DNA from 2 places in the Arthrobacter sp. zg-Y20 genome. Region 1 is predicted to be linked to the other one. Evidence: predicted binding sites of a transcription regulator. Region 1 holds the regulator's gene; the other holds the start of a gene.
The links. Region 1 encodes Rex, which represses fermentation and respiration genes when NADH is low (regulators of the CRP and FNR family bind a similar motif). Its sites were predicted from a motif close to CTTGTGAANNNNTTCACAAG; they were not measured.
Positions count from the first base shown of each region.

Region 1 (11,691 bases):
ACGTCGAACTTGTCCAGGGTCAGCGAGTAAGGGCTCAGCTGGTTTTCGCTGAAATTGGAGCCCGGGGTGAAGGTGTCGTAGCTGACCAGGGTGTTCACGAAGGACTCACCCTCCACCACGATTTTCTGGCCGCTGTAACCGAACAAGCCGCCCACGGCCACCGAGGCGAGGACCCCGATCAGGCAGGTGTGGAACATCAGGTTGCCCAGTTCCTTCGCGAAGCCGCGCTCGGCACTGACCGAGGGCCGTTCCCCGTCTTCATCCCGGATATCCACCCGGTAGCCGCGCCGGCGCAGGATCTTCGCGGCGTCCCGCACCGCTTCGGCAGGGGTGAGCGAACCGGCGGGAATCGCCATGGTGCCGTATTCGGGCATCCGGGAAAGCCTGCTCGGGGTGCGCGGCGGCTTGGAACGCAGTGCCTTGTAGTGCGCTTTGGCCCGCGGAATAACGCAGCCGATCAGGGAGATGAACAGCAGCAGGTAGATTGCCGAGAACCAGACGGAGGAGTACACGTCGAAAAGCTGGAAGCGGTCCAGCCAGGGCCCGGTGCCGGGGTTGTCCTTGATGTACTGCGTCACCACTGACGGATTTGCCGGGCGCTGCGGGAACAGGGATCCCGGAACGGCGGCCACTGCCAGCAGCAGCAGCAGGAACAGTGCCGTCTTCATGCTGGTCAGCTGGCCCCAGGCCCACCGCAGCGTCCCCCACACGCCCAGGGCGGGCAGCGCGACGTCGTCCCTGCGGCCCTTCTGCGGGCGGGACTTGGACGGGCGGTCCTTCAGTGCTTTCACGTCAACCGATTCCGGGGTCTAGGTGTTCTCATGGTTCCTCTGGTCTCACTGTCTGTCTTGGAGTGCATCAGATCGGCAGGGTCACGTTACCCAACCAACCTTGGAGCTGGTTGATCCACATGTTCCAGACGCCGCTGATCATCAGCACGCCCAGGATGATCAGCATGCCTCCGCCGAAACGCTGCAGCGCGAGCCGGTGCCGCCGGAAGATTCCCAGGGCGCCCATGCCCCGCCGGAATCCGACGGCTATCAGCAGGAACGGCAGCCCCAGGCCCAGGCAGTAGACGAAGGTCAGCAGCGCACCTTTGGCGGCGCTGGCGTCGCTGCCGGAAAAGGACAGCAACTGCACGGCTGAAAGGGTCGGGCCGATGCACGGTGCCCAGCCCAGACCGAAGGTGATGCCCAGGACGGGCGCACCCCACAGGCCGGCCGGGGGCTTTGCCTCGATCTTGCGGTCACGCTGGAACCAGCTCATGCCGCCCATAAAGACAACGCCCAGCAGCACTACCACCACGCCCAGGACCTGCGGGATCCAGCCCTGTTCGGAGCCCTTCAACCAGGCGCCGAGCTGGCCGATCCCGGCACCCAGGGCAACGAAGACCGCGGAGAAACCAAGCACGAACAGGCCGATACCCGCGAACATGCGGCCGCGGCGCTGCTTTTGCAGGTCCACACCGGTGAGTCCGGTGACGTAGCCGAGATACCCCGGAACGAGGGGAAGCACACACGGGGACAGGAAGGAGACGAGGCCGGCCAGGGCAGCCACGGGGATAGCCAGCAGCACGGACCCGTTCAGCACCGTGTCGGCAAAGGCGTTGGCGGTGGACTCAGCGGCAGGAGCCAGTGCGGCGGGAAGGAAGGACACGGCCCTTACGCAGCCAGCGCGTCGCTGATCAGGGCCTTCAGGGTGCCCTTTTCAGCGAGTCCGAGGATGCGGGCTGCCACGCGGCCCTGCCGGTCCAGCACCAGGGTGGTGGGCACGGCCTGCGGCGGGACATAGCTGGTCATGGCCAGCAGCACGCCGCCGTCCTTGTCCATGAAGCTCGGGTAGGGAATGTTGAAGTTCCGTTCGAAGGCCTCGGCCGTGGCCGCCTCGTCCCGGATGTTCACGCCGTAGAAACGCGCACCCTCGGGCTCAAAGGTATTGTGCAGCTCAACCAGGTCCGGGGCTTCCTTCCGGCACGGGGCGCAGGCCGCGTACCAGAAGTTGAGGACCACGACGTCGCCGGCCCAGTCAGCGGAATTCACTTCGGTGCCGTCAAAAAGTGTGGCACTGAACTCCACGGCATCACCGCGGTCGCCGGGGGCGTACTCGGTGACTGAGCCGTCTCCGGCAATGTAGTTCTTGTTGTCTCCGGCGTTGGCCTGCTCGGCCAGGGGGTCATCCGTGGAGCAGCCGGCGACGGCAGCGGCAAAGGGGACGCTGAGGGCTAGTCCGGCGCCGAGGCGCAGGAACGAGCGGCGGCCTAGGTCCCCCGCAGGGCTCTGACGGTTCTTCAAGGATTTCCAGCTTTCATCGCGGCACGGAGAAGCCACTTCTACAACGCGTAGTAATTCTATTATGCGCCGGGCACGTTTGCAGCACCGGGCAGCAGGTCGGCACTGGGCTCGGCGTACCGCACACCCGTCAGGACCGCGCCGTCGAAGTCCAGGGTGGTGACGGAAGTGAGAGTACATTCACGCTGGCGCGGGTCATGCCAGAGCTTCTTGCCTTCCGCAGCGAGGCGGGTCACCCAGATGGGCAGCTGGTGGCTGACCAGGATCGCCTCCGCGTTGTCCCCGCCCACTTCCACCGCACGCATCCGCGCGTCGTCGACGGCGGCCATCACGCGCGCCACCTGCTTGGCATACGGTTCGCCCCAGGACGGACGCATGGGATTGCGCAGCAGCGGCCAATAGCGGGGGTTGCGCAGCTTGCTCTGGATGCGCGACATTCCCTCGAAGCGGTTTTCGGCTTCAAGGATCCGCTCTTCCGTGACGATCTCCAGTCCAAGGGCGGCCGCAATCGGGGCAGCGGTTTCCTGGGCACGGGTCAGCGGGGAAGCAACCAGGTGGACCAGGTTGGCCCCTTGGCTGCGCTGGTCGCTGAAGTGTTCCGCCACACGGTCCGCCATCCGGCGGCCCAGATCGGACAAGTGGAACTCCGGCAAGCGCCCGTAGAGAACCTTGTCCGGATTAAAGACTTCACCGTGGCGTACGAGATGTATGGATGAGCGGGACATGTGTCCCAGTTTCGCAGAGTTGGAGCCAGCCGCTAAATTATCGGAGATCAGGAACCCAATTAACTTGAACGTTTAACCAAACCGTGCAACACTAAATGCAAATGCATGAAGATGCTCCGGGAGCCCTCCCGCGGCACTGTCACAGAAGGAGTTCTCCCATGATCCCCAGCGGCCTCACCACCGGAACCTGGAACTTTGATGCTTCACACAGCGAAGTCGGCTTCACCGTCCGCCACGCGGGCATCAGCAAGGTCCGCGGAAACTTCGACAAGGTGGACGCTACCCTGACCATCGGCGAGACCCTGGCGGACACCGCCGTAACCGCCGTCATCGCAGCGGATTCCTTCAACTCCAATGACGCCAACCGCGACGGCCACGTCAAGAGCGCCGACTTCTTCGATGCCGAGCAGTTCCCGGAACTGACCTTCGCCGCCACCGGCATCGAGGGTTCCGGGTCCGATTACAAGGTCACCGGCGACCTCACCATCAAGGGCATCACCCGCACCGTGGTCCTGGACACCGAATTCAACGGCGTTGCAGTGGATCCCTTCGGCGCCACCCGCTCCGGCTTCTCCGCCAGCACCGTGATCAGCCGCAAGGACTTCGGCCTGACCTGGAACGCCGCCCTGGAAACCGGCGGCGTGCTGGTGGGAGACAAGGTCACCATCAACGTGGACGCTGCCTTCATCGCAGCGTAACCGCCCGGCACCACCGCGTTAGCCATACGGCGCAGGGCAATACCGCCAGGCAGCCCCGGACCACGTCGGTCCGGGGCTGCCTTTTTGCTGTCTGGTTGCTGTTTAGCGCCTGACTGCTGTTTAGCGCCCGGTGCCGTTTAGTACCCGGTGCCGTTTACCTGCCGGCGACCATCGGGCTTTCAGCGACCCCTGACCCCGCAGCCGCTGCCGCGATAGGCTGGAGGCTCGGCTGGGGGGCGCCCCGGCCGCCCCTGCCGGAGCAACAAACCGCCCAGCCGCCTAAGACTCCAACCAGTTAGCAGGCGGACATGACTACACCTGAGAACGCTCCCGAGCCAGGTCGCGAAAACAACCCTCCACCCGCCGGTGCCCCCGGCACTCCGAACCCTTACGGATCCCCGCAGCCGGGAGGCGGCACGCGCCCCGAGCCCCAGTACGGCCAGTACGCCTCCGGGCCGTACGGATACCAGGCGGCACAGCCCTCCGGGTACGCCTATCCCGGCGGCGGTATGGGTAAACGTGCTCCCAAGGGACCGGCTCCGCGGGAAGTGGTGATCGGATCCTGGCTCATCCTCGCTGCCGGCGTCCTGAGCCTGATCAACAACATCATTACTTCCTTCAGCCTGCCCTCGCTGCTCACGCCCGAAGAGCAGCAGACACTCACAGACTCGGGCATGACTCCCACCAGCGTGAATTCCTTCCTGGTGAGTTTTGGCATTGTGGTCGCCCTGATCGGTTTCGGCTTCTACATCCTGATAGCCGTCTTTGTCCGGAGGGGGAAAAACTGGGCCCGGATCCTGGGGACCGTGTTCGCTGCCTTCGCCCTGATCGGCATTATCACCATGGCCGCCACGTACTTCACCTCACCGCTGGGGCTGCTCTCACTGCTCTCCAGCCTGCTGGGCATTGCGGGCATTGTGATGCTCTATCTCGCCCCTTCCAACCCTTATTTCCGCACCACACCCCTGTACCCGCCGTATTGACCCGGCGAGTCCAGGAAGGGCCCCCGGAAGTCCCCGGACTGCAATATGGATAGTCCCGCCGGTTTGCGGCGGGACTTTTCCCTTCCCGCAGCGGGTTCAGTGCAGGGGTGGTCACACGGCTTCAGTGCCCGCGTAGCGTTAGGTATTCTCCCGGAAGCGCGGCGCTGCCCGCAGTCGCCTCCGGAGACGCCGTTTCCGCCGCGAAGGGGATCACCATGGCCTCACTTCTTCCTAACCGCCGACGCCAAAACCATCAGGGGCAACTGACAGAACCGGTGAATGATTTCACCTTCCCGGCTCCCCCGCCGCATCCGCCGTCGCAGAATCTGCCGAAGGGTATGGATAACAGCAATGCCCTGGACAGCAACGCTCTGGACAGCGCTGCCGCAGCCGGAGGCCCCTCACGGAACGAGGAAGAAGTATTGGCCTTGTGGTTCCGGAAAGGAGTCCTGGGACTTACTGCTTGGCTGGCCGCCGGGGCCAGGGGGGTGGGCCGGTGGCTCCTCGCCGGAGCACGGGGACTCCAGGCGTGGCTCCGCATCGGGTTGCACATAGCGGCGCTTCGGCTGCGCGCAGGTGCCGAGCGGGCCCAAGCAGGCGCCCGCACCGGAGCACACCGAGTACAGACAGGCGCCCAAACTACCTCACGCCACATTCACGCCGGGGCACACGCAGCATCCCTGCGCATCCAAGCCGGCGCCCACGCCACCACCAACACAGCCCGCGCCGGAGCACACCGAGTCCAATCCGGTGCCCAAACCACCTCACGCCACATCCACGCCGGCGCACACGCAGCATCCCTGCGCATCCAAGCCGGCGCCCACGCCACCACCCGCACCGCCCGCGCCGGAGCACACCGAGTCCAATCCGGCGCCCAAACTACCTCACGCCACATCCACGCCGGCGCACACGCAGCATCCCTGCGCATCCAAGCCGGCGCCCACGCCACCACCCGCACAGCCCGCGCCGGAGCACACCGAGTCCAGGTCAGCGCCCAAACCACCTCGCGCCACATCCACGCCGGCGCACACGCAGCATCCCTGCGCATCCAAGCCGGCGCCCACGCCACCACCAACACAGCCCGCGCCGGCGCCCACCAGGTCCAGACCGGTGCCCGGACCGCTGCTGCTCAGACGCGGGCCGCGGCCCGGTGGATGCGAAAAAAGCTCCCCTCTGCCACGGGCAACCCGGCGCCCTTCATCGCAATTTCCTGTACTTGTGTTGCCGGTGCCGGCGCGCTCAACCTCGGTGACACCTTCTCAGCGGTTTCCCGCCTTCCCGTGCCGGAGTCCCTGCCGGGGGTGCTGTCCATCCTCGAACGGTTCGGCGTCAACGGTTCGCAGTACGTCAGGGCCGTGGCGATCGTGGAAGTGGCCTACGCCCTGGTGTTCTTCGGCGTCGCGCTCCTGCTTGCCGTCTGCATTTGGGAAAAACGCCGCTGGGCCCAGGTGACGGCGGCCGTACTGGCAGTCGCAGCTCTGGCGTACGCCATCCCGGCGGGCACAGGCGTTCAGACGGCCGCCGCAGCAGCCGCCGCCCTGGGGGCTGGCTTGACCTTCACCAAGGGCGCGGCTCCATGGTTCCGTTCCCCGCGCCGCAGCGCCGCACAGGTCGACGCGCAGCAGGACTACACCGCAGGTCACGGAATGGATAACCCGGAGCCCGGCGTCGTATCTCCGGGCCGGACAGAGCCGGCCCGCCCGGACGCTGTTTAGCGTGCCAGACGGGCCCGCGCGTCGGATGCGATCTCCGATACCTGGGCCCGCTGGGCGTGGTAGGCCAGGATCTGCAGTTCCGTAGCCATATCCACCTTGCGGATCTGGACGTTCGGCGGTGCCTGCAGCACCACCGGCGCGAAGCTGAGGATGCTGGTGATGCCGGACGCCACCAGCCGGTCGCACAGTTCCTGGGCGACGTCGGCCGGGACGGAGAGCACCGCCATGTTCGCCCGCGTTTTCACCAGCACGGTTTCGAGCGACTGGATGGGGCTGATCTTCAACCAGCCGACCTCCTGGCCGATTACCATCTGGTCCGCATCGAAAAGGGCCACCACTTCGAAGCCGCGGCTGCCGAAACCGGGATAGCCGGCCAGTGCACGCCCCAGGTTGCCTGCACCCACTATCGCCACCCGCCAGTTCAGCGTCAGTCCCAAGGCCGCAGAGATCTGCCCGCTCAGGTACGGCACGTCGTATCCCACCCCCCGGGTCCCATAGGAGCCCAGGTAGGAGAGGTCCTTGCGCAGCTTCGGGGAGTTCACTCCCGCTGCCTCAGCCAGCTCCTCGGAGGACACCCGCTCTATGCCGTCAGCGAGCATCACGGACAAGGCACGCAGATAAATGGTCAGGCGGGCCAGCGACGCCGGAGGGATATGCCGCTGGGTTCCGGGCCTGGCGGCCGGCGGGGCCTGGTCGCTGTTTGCGGTTTCCCGTTCCATAGCGGTCTGCTCCTCGGCTGAGCGGGCTTCTTCCGGCATCATCATGCCCCCAGCAGCCGTCTGAGGCGCGTTTCATCGATGGTCCAAAAATCCCTTTGCACACCGTCGATGAACAGCACCGGTATCTCCTCGCCGAAACGGGCCGCGAGTTCGGGGGCTTCCTCGGCATTTTGCTCCTGCCATGGCACGCCCAGTTCCCCGCCCACGCGCTTGAGCACTAACCGGGCCTCTTCACACAGGTGGCAGCCCGGTCGGGTCAGGAGGACAACTTCGGGTCCGGCGGATTCGCTCATAGTTCCAAAATAGCGCCAAACCTCGCGATTTCCGCGCCCGGGCCTGGATTTGCGTAGACTCGGAATATGCCCCGATCCACCGCAGTCCGAGCCAGCGGGACCACGTCTGCAGCGGGCAAGCCGGGCGAGGCGGCCTTCTTCGATGTGGACAACACGCTGATGCGCGGAGCCAGCCTGTTCCATGTGGGCCGCAAGTTGCACCAGCGGAAAGTCTTTACCCTGCGGGAAGCCGCCGGCTTTGCCGGCAAGCAGCTGCGTTTCATGCTCCAGGGCGAGAACCTCAAGGACGTCCACTCGGTCCGGGACGCGGCACTGGCCTTCGCCATCGGACTGTCGTCGGAAGATGTCCGCACGCTTGGTGAAGAGGTCTACGACGAGATGATCGTCTCAAAAATATGGCCCGGCACCCGCGCCCTGACCCAGCAGCACATGAAGTCCGGCAGGCCGGTATGGCTGGTGACCGGAACCCCGGTGGAGGTCGCTTCGGTGATCGCGTCGCGGCTCAACCTCACGGGTGCCCTGGGCACGGTCAGCGAGGTCACCGACGGCCTCTATACCGGGCGGCTGGTGGGCGAGTTCCTCCACGGGCAGGCCAAGGCCGACGGCGTTTTGGCACTGGCGGAAAAGGAAGGCCTGGAGCTGGAAAACTGCTGGGCCTACAGCGACTCCTATAACGACGTTCCGTTGCTGAGCATGGTGGGTCATCCGGTAGCCATCAACCCGGACGCCCGGCTGCGCCGTCACGCCCGCGAACGCAACTGGCCCGTTTATGACTTCCGCTCCGGCCGCAGGGCAGCAACCCTGGGCCTGAAGTCCGCAACCGTGGCCGGCGCCGCCTACGGCCTCTGGCGGGGCTTCACCCGGGTCCGCGGCCGCTGAGCCGAAACACGCCTTAAAAGCCGAAGCCCGCCGTCCCGGAAGACTGGCGGGCTCTGCCACAGCGGACCGGCAAACTGCACGGGACGCTGACAGCGGTCGCGGAGAAGTGGTTACTTCTTATTGCGGCGCTGGTGGCGGGTCTTGCGAAGCAGCTTGCGGTGCTTCTTCTTGGCCATACGCTTGCGGCGCTTCTTGATTACTGAACCCACAGAGTCCTCACAAACTAATTAGGAGTCACCGGTATCCATCCCCTGCGGCCCAGGGCCGCAGGGAGTGCACGCCGGTAGTTACTTGCGACGATTAAAACGTTCCTTAACAGGGTACAGCGTCGGCGCTGCGGTAATTGACAGCATGGAACCGCTGGCGTGCTGCTTCCTCACGCGGTGTCGGAACGCCGGTCAATGACGGCGTCTCGAAGCACCTTCTGCACGGCCGACTCCGGAACCCGGTAGGACCGGCCAAAGCGGACCGCCGGCAGCTCACCTGAGTGGACCAGCCGGTAGACCGTCATTTTGGAAACGCGCATGACATCGGCGACTTCCGACACCGTCAGAAACCGCACATCCGAGAAGTTTCCCTCGTCTGCCATTTATCCCTGTCCCTTTGCTCATTAGCTGCCGCTCCCGCAGCCCGGCATTGGAGAATACTGAGCTGAAAGACATCGCGTAATACGCCACGGCGACGTGAGTCCGGCCCCGTTTGTCCCTACTGTAGTGGCTGGAGTAACCATAGTGGAAGTTCTTTCCCTCCACGATGCCCGGCAGGAACGGAACAGCTAGATAACTCCCTGGGCCAGCATGGCATCGGCCACCTTGACGAACCCGCTGATGTTCGCGCCCACCACGTAGTCGCCCGGCGCTCCGTACTCCTCCGCTGTGCGCGCGCAGCGCTCATGGATGTTCACCATGATTTCGGACAGCCGGCGCTCGGTGTGCTCAAAGGACCAGGAATCCCGGCTGGCGTTCTGCTGCATTTCCAGGGCCGAAGTTGCCACCCCGCCGGCGTTGGCTGCCTTGCCGGGTCCAAAGAGCACGCCGGCGCCCTGGAACGCCGAAATGGCCGCCGGGGTGCAGGGCATGTTGGCGCCTTCGGCCACCGCCCGGACCCCGGACTGGATCAGGGCCAGCGCGTTGTCCTCGTCCAATTCGTTCTGGGTGGCGCAGGGCAGGGCGACGCCGGCGCCCGCGTCCCAGATCGACCCGCCTTCCACATACTTCACCGAGTGTCCGCGGCGCTGGGCGTACTCGGAGATTCGCCCGCGTTCGATTTCCTTGATCTGCCGCAGCAACGGTACGTCAATGCCCTTCTCGTCCACCACGTACCCGGAGGAATCGGAGCAGGCCACCACGCTGGCGCCCAGCATCTGCGCCTTGTCAATGGCGTTGATGGCGACGTTGCCGGATCCCGAGACGATCACCCGCTGCCCGTCCAAGCTCATGCCCTTGGTTTTGAGCATTTCCTCCACGAACATCACCACGCCGTACCCGGTGGCTTCGGGGCGGACCAGGGACCCGCCCCAGCTCACGCCCTTACCGGTGAGCACGCCGGATTCGTAGCGGTTGGTGATGCGTTTGTACTGCCCGAAGAGATAGCCGATTTCCCGGCCGCCCACGCCGATGTCCCCTGCCGGAACATCCGTGTACTCCCCGATGTGCCGGTACAGCTCGGTCATGAAGGACTGGCAGAAGCGCATTACCTCGGCGTCGGACTTTCCGCGCGGGTCAAAGTCGGAGCCGCCCTTGCCGCCGCCGATGGGCATGCCGGTAAGCGCGTTCTTGAAAATCTGCTCGAACCCGAGGAATTTGATGATGCCCAGGTAGACGGACGGGTGGAACCTCAGCCCGCCTTTGTACGGCCCCAGCGCCGAATTGAATTCCACCCGGAAGCCGCGGTTGATCTGGACCGCACCTTTGTCATCCACCCAGGGAACCCGGAAGATGATCTGCCGCTCCGGCTCGCAGATGCGCTGCAGGATAGCCGCTTCGGCGAACTCCGGGTGCTTGCGCAAGACCGGCGCCAGCGAATCGAAGACCTCCACCACGGCTTGGTGGAACTCTGTTTCGCCGGGATTGCGGCGGAAAACGTCGTCGCGCACACGGGTGAGTACTCGTTCCATGTCCTGCTCCTTATGCGTCGGGGCACCGTCAGCACTACGCTAGTCCGGCGGGTGCCCTGACGCGATGCGCGCGTAACGAACGGGCCGCACGTCACCCCTACGGGCGGCGGCGGCGGAATTTGGGCAGCTGTCCGAACAGGTCCGCGGCACGCTCTGCAGCACGGCCGACGGTACGGCCCAGGTTCTGGACACCGGCGTCCAGGGGCAGCGGACGGGCCTCCGCAGCACCGGGAACGAGGGCACCGGCGGCAGCCGCCGCCGCGGTGGTGCGCGCGGTTCCCACGGAAGCCAGGCGCGGTGTATGCCCGCTCAGGGAAGACAGTTCGAAGGCCCGCAGCCAGAGCACGAGCTCCTCCAGGGGGGCGGCCTGCAGCGAGTAATAACGGCGCTGCCCTTCAGCGCGCATGGTGACGAGTCCTGCGTCGCGGAGCACCTTCAGGTGCTTGGACACCGTGGGCTGGCTGACCTCCAGCTCCTCCACCAGCGTCCCTACGGACTTGTCCCCGGTACGCAGGGCACCGAGGATTTCGCGGCGGGTGCCTTCCGCGATTACAGCAAATACATCGTCACAGACCATGGATTTACCCTAACCGCATACGGGTGCCCGGGCATCTTCGGGCTCAGCTAATCGAACCAGGGATCCAGCCCGTGCAGCGGGAAAAGCTCCTTGCGGGTGGCCATCACCGTGCGGTCGATCCCGTCATTTGGGTCGTATCCCACTTCCCAGGAACGCCACCACAGGTCCGCCCCGTCCCCCATGACGTCCGTGCATTTGACACCGTGTTTTTCCAGCACGTAGTCCCGCCAGGCCGCGGGCACGGGCGTTGAGGGACGCACCCGCCCGTTGGCGGCCACGGAAATGAGCAGGGCCCAGGAGCGGGGCACCACGGATGCCACGTTGTAGCCGCCCCCGCCGGTGGCAATCCAGCGGCCTTCGCACAGCCGGCCGGCCAGGTCACTGATGGTCAGCGCAACCTGCCGCTGCGCCTCAACGCTGATGCGCAGGTTGGTCAGCGGATCGTCCTTGTGGCTGTCGCACCCGTGCTGGCTGACAATCACTTCCGGGGCAAACGCCTCGGTCAGCTGCGGAACCACCGCGTGGAAGGCCCGCAGCCAGCCGGCGTCCGTGGTGCCGGCAGGAAGGGCGATGTTCACGGCCGTGCCCTCCGCGCCCTTTCCTCCGGTCTCGTTGGCGAACCCGGTGCCGGGGAAAAGGGTCAAACCGCTTTCGTGCAGCGAAATGGTCATCACCCGGGGATCGTCCCAGAAAATGTT
Region 1 covers NZ_CP126241.1:2,955,137-2,966,827, forward strand. The annotation lists gene resB (cytochrome c biogenesis protein ResB) at 1-791, opposite strand, end outside; gene QNO06_RS14150 (cytochrome c biogenesis CcdA family protein) at 859-1,656, opposite strand; gene QNO06_RS14155 (TlpA family protein disulfide reductase) at 1,662-2,291, opposite strand; gene QNO06_RS14160 (histidine phosphatase family protein) at 2,351-3,013, opposite strand; gene QNO06_RS14165 (YceI family protein) at 3,172-3,711, shown strand; gene QNO06_RS14170 (MFS transporter) at 4,020-4,694, shown strand; gene QNO06_RS14175 (hypothetical protein) at 5,033-6,409, shown strand; gene QNO06_RS14180 (redox-sensing transcriptional repressor Rex) at 6,406-7,128, opposite strand; gene QNO06_RS14185 (glutaredoxin family protein) at 7,170-7,421, opposite strand; gene QNO06_RS14190 (HAD family hydrolase) at 7,488-8,300, shown strand; gene QNO06_RS14195 (30S ribosomal protein bS22) at 8,411-8,509, opposite strand; gene QNO06_RS14200 (helix-turn-helix domain-containing protein) at 8,677-8,889, opposite strand; gene gdhA (NADP-specific glutamate dehydrogenase) at 9,076-10,416, opposite strand; gene QNO06_RS14210 (ArsR/SmtB family transcription factor) at 10,514-10,993, opposite strand; gene QNO06_RS14215 (acetoin utilization protein AcuC) at 11,041-11,691, opposite strand, start outside.

Region 2 (11,691 bases), 950 kb from region 1:
GCCGTCCAGGTCCGCCAGGGTGATCAGGTGTTCCGGGTGCTGTGGAAGCGGGAACAGGCGGTCCATGGTGAGGCTGCTGTCCACGTGCAGCACTTCGCCGGAATCCAGCAGCCGCCAGTTGGGGTCCTCGTCCATTTTTTCGGTGGCCACCATCACGGCCGGTCGGTTTTCCTGCCGCATCTGGTCGCTGTGGACGCTGATGCGGTCAGTGCGTTTGTCCCCGTGCTGGTTTCCGGAGGCCACCTGCAGCACATACAGCGGATGGGTGTCCGGGTAGCGGACCGCCCACAGATCGGTGGCGGTGGTGAGGACGAGGTTGACCGCGTACAGCCGGAGGTTTTCCGCCACCCAGGCCACGGCCGCGCCGATGGCTTCGGTGACGTTGCCGCCGTTGGCCCTTGCTTCGGCGGTGATGAGCGCGAAGACACGTTCGCTGTCCGTGTCCCCCTTCACCAGGCCATACACATCCAGTTGCCGCAGCCGGTCATCGAGCTTGTCCAGGTCCTCCACCACGCCGTTGTGGGCCAGCAGCCGGCCGTCCTGCTCAAAGGGGTGGGTGTTGACGGCGGTGTCAGCGCCGGTGCTGGCGTAACGCACGTGGGCAATGAACGTGGTGCTCTCCAGGTCCCGTGCGGCCTGGGCGTACTGAACGTCCTCGTAGGCCGCAATGGGTGCCTTGTCCGTGTGCGGCTTCCCGTCGGGGCCGAAGGTGCCGATGCCGAAACCGTCCGCTTCCTTCCGGCTTTGCCGGGCCAGGCTGTCCGGTGCCGTGAGGAGCCAGAAGGTGGCCGCGACCGGGGTTTTTCCTGCGTGCATACCGAAGAGCCGGCACATCTGGACCTCCTGGTGGAACCGGTTGGACGGCCGGCTGCTGCTTCTGTCCCGGCCCGGTGGGATGCCCCTATGCGTCCGACGGCGTGTCCGCCGGGGACGGGGGCGGGGGTGTGCGTTTCTGCGGATAGGGACTGCGGTGTTCCCGGAGCATCTGGACAAAGGCCTCAATGCGGCGTTCCCTGCCCTGCTGCGTTTTGAGGTTCTTGAGCCGGAAATACATGGCATAGCGGTTCTGCGCGGTCAGTACGTCGAACATCCGCTGGGCTTCGGGATCGGCGGCAATGGCTGCCTGCAGGTCCGCCGGGAGCTCCGCCGCCGCAGGTCCGGCGTAGGCGGCGTCCCAGCGTCCGTCGACTTTTGCGCTGAGGACCGCGTCGCGGCCGGCCGGGTGCATCCTGCCCTCTGCCTCCAGCCGGTTGATGTGCCCCACGTTCCGCAGCGACCAGACGCTGCGCGCTCCCCGCGGCTGGAACCGCTGAACATAGCTCTGCTCGTCGCGTTTGTCCGCCTGGGCGTCAATCCAGCCGAAGCAGAGGGCCTCGTCCAAAGCCAGTTTGTAGGTCAGCCCCGTTACGGTGCCGCCCTTGCGGCCCAGCACCAGCCGTACGCCGGAAGATCGGGCATAGTTGTGCTCCAGCCACTCCCGCCAAGCCCCGGCATCCGGCAGGAGGAGCTCCGGGAGCTCCCGTGTCATGGATCAAGCGTAGGGCGGCCGCGGCGCGGCCCGAAAGGCCCCGGGGCTGTATTGGAGCCGTTCAGCCGATGGCCGAAGCGCAGCGTGCCGAATGACTGGCAGGGCCTGTTTGGGGTAGAACACTGCTATGAACGTTCGTACTCCTGACCCTTATCCAGGCTGGCTTTCCGAGGAAGACCTCTACGAAGCCCGGCAGCGCCTGCCCATGGTTTACGTTGAAGCCGTCCCGGTCCGGTGCGACCCGCTGGGCTACGTCACGGAGGTGGGGCTGCTGCTGCAGGCCACCCCCGAGGGCCGGATGGTGCGTTCCTTCGTCTCCGGGCGGGTGATGTACCGCGAAACCATCCGCGGCGCGCTGCTGCGCCACCTGGAAAAGGACCTCGGCCCAATGGCGCTGCCGCAGCTGCCGCCCACTCTGGTGCCGTTCGCCGTCGCCGAGTACTTCCCCTCCCCCTCCCAGAGCGGGCTCACTGACGAGCGCCAGCACGCCGTCGCGCTGGCCTACCTGATTCCCGTGACCGGTGAATGCGATCCGCGCCAGGATGCCCTGGAGCTGTCCTGGCTGACGCCGGAGGAGGCCCTCAGCCCGGCCATCTACGCCGAGTTCTCCGGCGGGCGGGGCGACCTGCTCCGCCAGGCGCTGGCCTCGGCCGGCTGGGGCCGCTGACCGGGACGCTGACGAACCGGCGTTACCGGAGCTTTATATAATGGGAGGTCTGGGGAGCCGAGGTCCAACCACGAAGGAATCGCCATGTCTGAGAGTGCGCCGGAAACGTATACGTTCCGGGTCAATGCGGAACTGCTAGCCCCCGGCCAGAAACTGGTTCCCGGTGACGGGCCCGCGGCACCGCTGGCTCCGGTCGCCGGCACCAGTGTGGAGGAAGACGACTTCGGCACTCCCGCGCTGGTGATCGTGAAGCTTGAGGACGGCAGCTCGCTGCGGCTGGCGCACGGATCATCCGTCCGGGTGCAGGCCCCGGCACCGGAGGGCGCGCCGTCGGACGCCGTGCGCCAGGTGCCCTCCGAAGAGGACAACGCTGCCGAAATCATCGCCGAAGCCGCCGCAGCGCATCCCGGCCATGCCGCCGTGCAGGAGATCGCCGGCCGGCTGGAACGCGGCCTGAATGTGAAGTCCGGCAGCAACCTCCAGGATGTCCGCGACTTGGCCTACCTGCTGTTCGTGGACCTGGGCGATTCCGGGAACGCCCTAAAGGTCTGCAACGTCATCACCGGGCTGCCCTTTGACGGGAACTTCGGGCGGTGGAACTGGATCCAGGGTGCGTTGAGCCTGGCCGCACACATCACCCACGAGGCCGGCGACGACGAGAGCGCTGCCGCGTACAGCCAAGCAGTGCGCGCGGCGGACGCAACCGAGACGGACCCCTTGAGGGCGAAAGTCGCAGCCGAACTGCTGCAGCGCCAGCTGAATGAACCCAACTTGTATGACCGGGAAATCCATCGTGCCGCTGAGGCCGGCAACGAGGACAGCGAGAAGGAATGGCGGGTCCTGCGCCTGAACGCCCTGCTGTATTTGCGGGCCCACGGCGGTTCGCAGACCCTCACGGACGCGGAAATCGACCGCCGGATCCAGACCGAACTTATCGCTGTCCGGGGCTAAGGCGCTTCCGGCGCAGGTGCACAACAACCACCACGGCCATGCCGACGGCGGCACCAATCAGGGTCTCAATCCCCCGGTCCCGCAGCAGTTCCACGGGATTGCTGGGATGCGCCAGTTCCGTGCTGACCAGAGCCAGGGGCGTGACCACTGCCTGGGCCAGCGCGTACTGGCGGGCAATCAGCATTTCAGCGCCGAACTGGCAGGCTGCGATGACCAGCACCATCTGCCAGGGTTCCAGGCCGGGAAACAGGATCAGGGCCGTTAGGACCAGGCCCGCGAACGTGCCCAGGATCCGCTGCAGGCCGCGGTAGACCCCGTGGCGGGCGGTTTGGCCCACCAGCGGAACCGTGGCGGCCACCATCGCCCAGTAATTGTGGCCGATGCCCAGCATCGTGGCAATGGATCCGGCCAGAAGCGCGGCCACCGCGTACTGCAGCCCGTCAATATAGATGAGGCGGCGCTGTGCAGCGGAGAACCGGGGACGGACCGGACGGCTCCAGTCCGTGCGGTAGTGCCGGGCAAGCATTCCGGACTGGCCAACCAGGATGGAGAACGCCACCGTCAGGACGGCAACGAGCATGCCCTGCCAGACCGGCGGCTGGTTCGGCACCGAGGAGATAGCCGCAAACGCAAAGATGTGGAACAGCGAGCCGGCCGGCCGCAGCCGCCAGAATCCGGTGACCACGGTGCCCAGCCCCGCCACAAGGGTGGTGCCTATAACGGTTCCGCACTCATCCAGGTCCAGCCGTGCGCACAGGGCTGCGGCCAGGATGACGGCCAGCATCAGCGCTCCGGCGCGGACCTGGTGGCCAAGGCGCTGGCGGTGCGGTTCGTTGCGCCCGTAAATGCCGGTGAAGGCACCGAAGGAGGCAAAGATCGCCAGGTCGATGCGTCCCAGGAACAACACCAGCAGAAGCGGCAGGCCAATACCGATGGCACAGCGGATGGCCACGTGGTGGTCATTGTTGGCCGGAGCAATCCGGAACATTTCTTTCAGGTGCGTCAAGGGGGCAGACACAGCCTTTCTTGCCGTGGACATCGCAGAAGGAGTGGGCCGGTGACCCGGATGTGCCTTCCGAACCCGCACCTTCCAACGTATCCCCGGAGAAGTTCGGGCTGAAATAAATGTGGGGAACGTCCCACACCGTCCCCTCCGCCGCCCGTAGCCCCCGCGGCGCCCCCAGCGGCCCGGCGCCGTCCCCGGAAACCGAGCCGCCCGGGGTAGGGCAAAATGGAAGGGTGTCTTCTTCAGCCTTCTCCTTCACCCTCGGTAAGCGCCTGCGCGAAACCGCCCCCGTAGCGGCCGAAGCCCGCGTAGAGGCGAACGGAGGCGGCTTCCAAGGCCGGACGGGCACCATCTCCACTCCGCACGGCGAGATCAAGACCCCGGCGTTCATCGCGGTGGGGACCAAGGCCACGGTCAAGGCCGTGCTGCCCGAGTCGGTTGCGGAGCTGGGCGCGCAGGCAGTGCTGGCCAACGCGTACCACCTGTACCTGCAGCCCGGCCCGGACATCCTGGACGAGGCCGGCGGGCTGGGAAAGTTCATGAACTGGTCCGGCCCCACCTTCACCGATTCCGGCGGTTTCCAGGTCATGAGCCTGGGTGCCGGGTTCAAGAAGGTCATCAACATGAATGCCGACGGCACCACCCATGCCACGGGAGCGGACGACGACGTCGCGCCCGGCAAGGAGCGCCTGGCCCACATTGACGACGACGGCGTCTGGTTCAAGTCGCACCTGAACGGAGACAAGCACCGGTTCAGCCCGGAGATTTCGATGCAGGTCCAGCACAAGATCGGCGCGGACATCATGTTCGCCTTCGACGAGCTGACTACCCTGATGAATTCGCGCGGCTACCAGGAAATGTCGCTGGAACGCACCCGCCTGTGGGCGCTGCGCTGCCTGGCCGAACACGAGCGGCTCACCAAGGAGCGGGCTGGAAAACCATACCAGGCGCTGTTCGGGGTGCTGCAGGGCGCCCAGTACGAGGACCTGCGCCGCAAGGCTGCCCGGGACCTGGGTGCCATGGACTTTGACGGCTTCGGCCTGGGCGGCGCCTTCGAAAAGGAGAACCTGGGCACCATTGTCCGCTGGTGCACCGAGGAACTGCCGGAGAATAAGCCGCGGCACCTGCTGGGCATTTCCGAACCCGATGACATTTTCACGGCCATCGAGAACGGTGCCGACACCTTTGACTGCGTCTCCCCCACCCGGGTGGCCCGCAACTCCGCGTTCTACACGCCGTACGGGCGCAAGAACCTCTCAAACTCCAAGTTCAAGAAGGACTTCGGTCCGCTGGTGGACGGCTGCGACTGCTACACCTGCACCAACTACACCCGGGCGTACATCCAGCACCTGTTCAAGTCGAACGAGATGGTCAGCCACACGCTGATCTCCATCCACAACGAACGGTTCACGGTAAAGCTGGTGGATGACGCCCGGCTGGCCATCGAGGACGGGTCCTTCTTCGACTTCAAGGCCGAGGTGCTGGGGAAGTACTACAGCGCCTAGTTCCAGGTGCGCGGCAGCGGTTCGTTCGGTTAGGAATTGTCCGGCTTGGCCACGGTCTGCTCGTCCTCTTCCAGGGCGGGCTGGGAATCACGTTCCTCGTCGCCGGGGCTCTTGTCCTCCTGCGCATCCTCGAGCAGCACCTTGGTGACTTCGTCGTTGAACTCGTCGCGGGTTCCCGCAAGGTTCTCGTCTACTGCCCGGGCTCCGGGGTTGGGGACCTGTTCGGAACTGCTCATGTTTTTTCTCCTGCCGTAGTGGGGAAGTGAAACGCGTGCGTCTGTCCACCCTTGCACAAACCGGTGCAGATTTCGCCCCGCGGTTATCCGGCAAGCGCCGGTTCCAGCTCCGGTCCGGCATACGTCGGTTCGCGCCTCTTAATCACCCGGATGACCATGGCGGTCACCGGCACAAACAGGAACTCGACCAGTGTCTTGTACAGGAACCCGAACACCACATAGTTGAGGAACCCGCCGGCGTCGGTAATCCCGATCACCGGTGCGGCGATGGCGCAGAAGATGAGTGTGTCGGCGAATTCACCCACCCCGGTGGAGGCCATCAGCCGGCCCACCAGGGCTTTTTCGCGGAACCGTTCCTTCATCCGCACCAGCACCATGGAATTCAGCAGCTGCCCGGCCAGGAACCCGAGCAGGCTGGCGGCCACAATCTGCCAGACCGGGCCGAGGGCCACCTCCAGCGCGGCCTGCTTCTGGAGCCCGTACGCGTCAGTGAACCCGGGCAGCGCAATGATGATGGCAAAACTGACGACGGCGAGCAGCGCCATGGCGAACCCGGTGAAGATCGCTCGTCGGGCGGCCTTGAAGCCGTACACCTCGCTGACCACGTCGCCCAGGATGTAGGCCAGCGGGAAAAGGAAGAACCCGCCGTCGGTCACAATCTCCCAGCCGCCCGGGAGGGCAAACTGCACGCCTTTGGTGGCGCCGATGTTGGAGATAACGATGACCACGCACATGAGCGTCAGGATCAAGTCGTACTGGGAGCTCCCGCGGGAGGCGTAGGTTGCAGCGGTTTTCGCAGCTGCCCGTGGCTGTGCAGTCATGGCATTTTCCGTTTCGGTAGTGGTTCGCCTGGCTTCCGCCGGCTGTATTAGCACTGTGCCCGCTGCCCCGGGCGGCCCTTCAGGACCGCATCCATTCTGCCATGCCCCGGAGGCCGTCGCGGGCCCGCCCCGCTTCCCGCTGATTCCCCGGCATCCCGGCCCGCTGAATGCCTCTTTCCCCCTGCGGCTTTCCCCTCCGGCGCGCCTTTTTGAACGCGTTCAATTCTGTGGTCTACTAAACGCTGAAATTACTGCAAAAGGGAGCATCATTGGCCGTCACCGTCAAGAGCGAACAGACGCGCCGGCTCCTCATCGAAACGGCACTTCGACTGTTCACCGTCCAGGGCTACGAGCAGACCACCATGCGTGCCATTGCGCAGGATGCCGGGGTCTCGGTGGGCAACGCGTACTACTATTTCCGCTCCAAGGATGACCTCATCCACGAGCTCTATTCATCGCTGCAGGACGAGCACCGGTCCCTGGCACTGCCGCTGATCCGCGAGGGGCAAAACCTCGGTGAGAACTTGATGGTGATCCTTTCCTCGGGTTTGGCCACCATGGCCCCCTACCATGCCTTCGGCAGCCACTTCCTGCGCGACGCCATGGCCTCGAACCGCCGCGCCGACGCCGCCGTCGGCCGCGGGAAGTCCATCGCCTTGTTCCGCCAGGCCGTCACGAGCGCCCGGCCGCAGCCGCCGCTGGCCATCCGCGACGACCTGCCGGAACTGCTGTGGCTGATGTACATGGGCATCACCCTGTTTTGGGTTTACGACCGTTCCCCTGACCAGCGCAGGTCCCACAGCCTGGCAGCGGGCCTTGCCCCGCTGGTGGCGAAGCTGGTGATCCTCTCCCGCCTGCCCGTGGTCCGGAACATCGTCGAAGACGTGGTGCACCTGCTGCGCGGCGTCCGCCGGGACGGCTAACCCCGGGACCGCTAACCCCGGGACGGACAACCAGCACGACGGCGGGTGGCGGCGGGCAGCTCCAAGGCGCCCGGTTACGGCGCGATTTATCAGGGTGGCCGGTTCCGCCGGTTTAGGTGGAAGATAGAGCCATGTCTGCAAACACACACTCTGCCGCGGCCGCAGCTCCGGCCGTCACGCTCACCATCGCCGGTTCCGAAGCCACCGGCGGCGCCGGCGCACAAGCCGATCTGAAGACCTTCCAGGAACTGGGCGTCTACGGCATCACCGCCCTGACCTGCATTGTGTCCTTCGATCCCAAGGACTCCTGGAACCACCGCTTCGTGCCCGTGGACCCGCAGGTGATCGCCGACCAGCTCGAAGCCATCACCACCGCCTATGACCTGGACACGGTGAAGATCGGGATGCTCGGCACCCCGGCCACCATCGACGTCGTCGCCAAGGCCCTGCAGGCCCAGGACTGGAAGAACCTGGTCCTGGATCCGGTGCTTATCTGCAAGGGCCAGGAACCCGGCGCTGCGCTGGACACCGACCAGGCGCTGAAGGCACAGATCCTCCCCCTGGCCACGTTCGTCACCCCCAACCACTTTGAATCCATGTCCCTTTCCGGCATGGACTCCATCGAAACGGTCGAGGACCTGAAGGAAGCAGCCCGCCGCATCCACGAGGCCAGCGGCGCGGTGGTCCTGGCCAAGGGCGGTGTCCGGCTGGAAGGCGAGGACGCGGTGGACGTCTTCTACGACGGCGAGACCATGGAGGTGCTCCGCGCTCCCAAGGTGGGCGACGTCGCCGTCAGCGGTGCCGGCTGCACGCTGGCCGCCGCCATCACTGCCGAACTGGGCAAGGGTGCCACCCCGCTGGAAGCGGCCAAGACCGCCAAGGCATTCGTCACCGAAGGCATCCGCAACCGCGTCTCCTCGAACGCGCCGTTTGACGCGCTGTGGCAGGGCAACGCGGGCCAGGGCCCGACCCTCTAGCGCCACCCCGGCCGGCCGAACGGGCAAAAGTTACCGTTGGGAGCGTCGAAAGGGCACGATTTACCGTTTTGTGCTGCGAAAACGGTAAATCGTGCCCTTTCGTTTTGCCCGGGAGACGGATCGAGATTACTCACGGCTGGATTTCTCCGGTTCCCGTGCGGCGTTGCCAGTCCGCGGGCGCACCGGATAGCCGCTGAGGATGGAAACCCGGTTGAAGGCATTGATGGCCACGGCGGCCCACTGCAGGCAGGAGTACTGATCATCGGTCAGGGCTTTCCGCGCCGTCTGCAGTTCCTGGTGCAGTGCCTCGGTTCCTGACTGCAGGGTGGACGCTTCGGCGATGGTGAGGGCAGCGCACTCCACCTCACTGAACACCGCAGCGTCCCGCCAAGCCGGAAGCACCGCCAGCTGCTGCCCGCTGACGCCGGCCTCACGGGCCAGCCGGACGTGCAGGTCCAGGCAGTAGGCACATCCGTTGAGCTGGGAGGTGCGGACATTCAGCAGCTCCATTACGGACCGGGGCAGCCCCGCCTGCTCGGCCGCCTCAGCGACCTTCAGGGCCAGTCCGTTTAATGCCCGCCAACTGGCCGGGTCCGACTTATCAAGAAAAAACCCTGGCATCGTGCTCCTTGGTGTCCTTCAACCCGGCGGCCGGTTCCGGCACATTGAGGGTCTCATTGCTGTTGCCCCTAAGTCTGGCGTATGTCCGCTTATCACACGGTGTGCTGTTCAATCACCGGGCAAGGGGCCGATAAAGCCCGCTTACCTGCTTCCATCCGCCTATTGGAAACGAGGAATCGTGAAATCCCGTAATTCGCTCCGCTCACTCAAGGTCCTGCCGGGCAACCAGGTGGTCCGCCGGCGGCGCAGCACGGGCATAAATTCTCCGGAGAATAGCGCGAAAGATAACTGCTCAACGGGCATAAAACAATAGGCCGGCAAGTAATTCGCATTGTGGGACACCAACCTTTGCAGGGCGGGATTGCTCGTCTATTGTGTGCCTACGGCTGCTTGGTTTGGGGGCCGTTACGTGCACGCTGACACTCCTGACGGGGGTTGGAGGCACAACGGAAACCTGCCGCAGTGTGTCAGCAGCCGGTGCAAAGTCTCTTGGACATGCCCGGTAGCGCTCGGCGGAATGTTCAAGGAGCGCAATGAGATTGTCCATCCACCACAAACCCGGCGCGGTTCTCACTGCCGCATTCGCCGGGATCGCACTCACAGCGTCCCTGGGCCTGCCGGCCCAGGCCACCGCGGTACCAGAGGCACCTACCAACAACGACGGACTCGCCCAGGGCATATCGCTTGAGCAGTTCCAGGCGCAGAAGGTATCCCCGAGCCTGCGCGACGCCTCAGGCCAGGTCTCCGTCTACGTCCAGTTCACCGGTGAAGGCGCCTTTGAACAGACGCAGCCCCAAGAGGTCAAGGAAGGCAAAGCCGAGCCGGTGGTGAACAAGCCGCTGGTGGAAGAAATCCGCAGCAACATCGCTTCCCAGGCTGAATCCGTGGCTCAGGAAGCCGAGGCCAGCACCCTCTACACCACCACTAACACCCTTCCCGGCACGGCCATCGTGGGTGACGCTGAGGCCATCCGTGCCCTGGCCGCGCGTGACGATGTCCAGCGCATCACCAAGATTGTGTCGAAGTCCGTGGACAACAAGGGAACGGACATCGACACCCGTGCACTGAACACCTGGGTGGAGCGCCAGCAGACCGGCAAGGGCATCACCATCGCCGTCCTGGACACCGGCATTGACTACACCCACAGCGATTTCGGCGGTCCCGGCACGCTGGAGGCCTACGCAGCAGCGCAGGCATCGCCCATCATTCCCACCGCGGACAGCGGTCTGCTGGATGCGGCCAAGTTCATCGGCGGCTATGACCTGGTGGGCGACGACTACAACGCTGATCCAAGATCCCCCACGTACCAGCCTGTCCCCAAGCCTGACCTGAACCCGCTGGACTGCGGCGGTCACGGCAGCCACGTCTCCGGCACCGCAGCAGGCTACGGTACCAACAATGACGGCACCACTTTCCGCGGCGACTACTCCAAGCTGACGGCGGAACAGGTCAATTCGATGCGGATCGGACCCGGCTCCGCCCCCGAAGCGTCCCTGGTGGGCATCCGCGTCTTCGGCTGTGAGGGCTCCTCCGACGTGGTGGGCCAGGCCCTGGACTATGTACTCGATCCCAACGGTGACGGTGACTTCTCCGACCGCGCGCAGGTTGTGAACATGTCCCTGGGCTCTGACTACTCCCCCGTGGACGATCCCGAAAATGACATTGTCAACAAGCTCACCGAGCAGGGCATCCTCTCTGTTGTCGCATCGGGCAACGCCGGAGATGTCTACGACGTCGGCGGTTCCCCGGGCAATGCCAAATCCGCGCTGACGGTGGCCAGCACCATCGGTTCCCAGGTCACCCTGGACCGCGCCGATGTCATCGCCCCCGCCGAGCTCGCAGGGACGGCTTCCGGCCAGTACTCGTCGAACTTCAACTATTCCAACCCGGACGTCACGGAAGCCCAGCTCACCGGAACCGTGGTCGCCGCCCCGGCGGACAACGCCTTTGGCTGCAACCCGTTCCCTGCCGGCTCACTGACCGGCAAATGGGTTTGGCTCCAGTGGGAAGCGGACGGTGCGTTCCCCTGCGGCTCCGGCGTCCGTTTCAACAACGCCCAGGCTGCCGGTGCCACCGGTGTCGTCTTGGATTCCCCGCGGGCGGTCTTTGACGCCGGAATCGGCGGCAACGCCACCATCCCCGGTATCCAGCTGAACGCTGCCTCCTCCGACCGGCTGCGTCCGGCCGCGGTGGCGGGCACCCTGACCCTGCGTTTGTCCCCCGCGTACAAGGCCACCACATCCGGTCCCTCCGGCGTCGGTGACACTGTCAGCTCCTTCTCGTCCCGCGGCGTGCACGGCTCCAACGGCGTGGTGAAGCCCGACGTCGCTGCTCCCGGCTCTGCCATCGGCTCCGTAGCCGTGGGCTCGGGCGACGGCGCCGCCGTCAACAGCGGCACGTCCATGGCCACTCCCCATGTGGCCGGCATTGCCGCCCTGGTCTACGCCGCCACGGAC
Region 2 covers NZ_CP126241.1:381,472-393,162, reverse strand. The annotation lists gene QNO06_RS01940 (class II glutamine amidotransferase) at 1-834, opposite strand, end outside; gene QNO06_RS01935 (YdeI/OmpD-associated family protein) at 902-1,528, opposite strand; gene QNO06_RS01930 (NUDIX hydrolase family protein) at 1,656-2,195, shown strand; gene QNO06_RS01925 (DUF6707 family protein) at 2,280-3,146, shown strand; gene QNO06_RS01920 (FUSC family protein) at 3,127-4,152, opposite strand; gene tgt (tRNA guanosine(34) transglycosylase Tgt) at 4,272-5,657, shown strand; gene QNO06_RS01910 (hypothetical protein) at 5,687-5,893, opposite strand; gene QNO06_RS01905 (queuosine precursor transporter) at 5,977-6,714, opposite strand; gene QNO06_RS01900 (TetR/AcrR family transcriptional regulator) at 6,984-7,637, shown strand; gene thiD (bifunctional hydroxymethylpyrimidine kinase/phosphomethylpyrimidine kinase) at 7,769-8,614, shown strand; gene QNO06_RS01890 (carboxymuconolactone decarboxylase family protein) at 8,741-9,235, opposite strand; gene QNO06_RS01885 (S8 family peptidase) at 9,769-11,691, shown strand, end outside.
Region 2: the regulator Rex is predicted to act here: its motif matches at 6,921-6,940, upstream of QNO06_RS01905 (queuosine precursor transporter).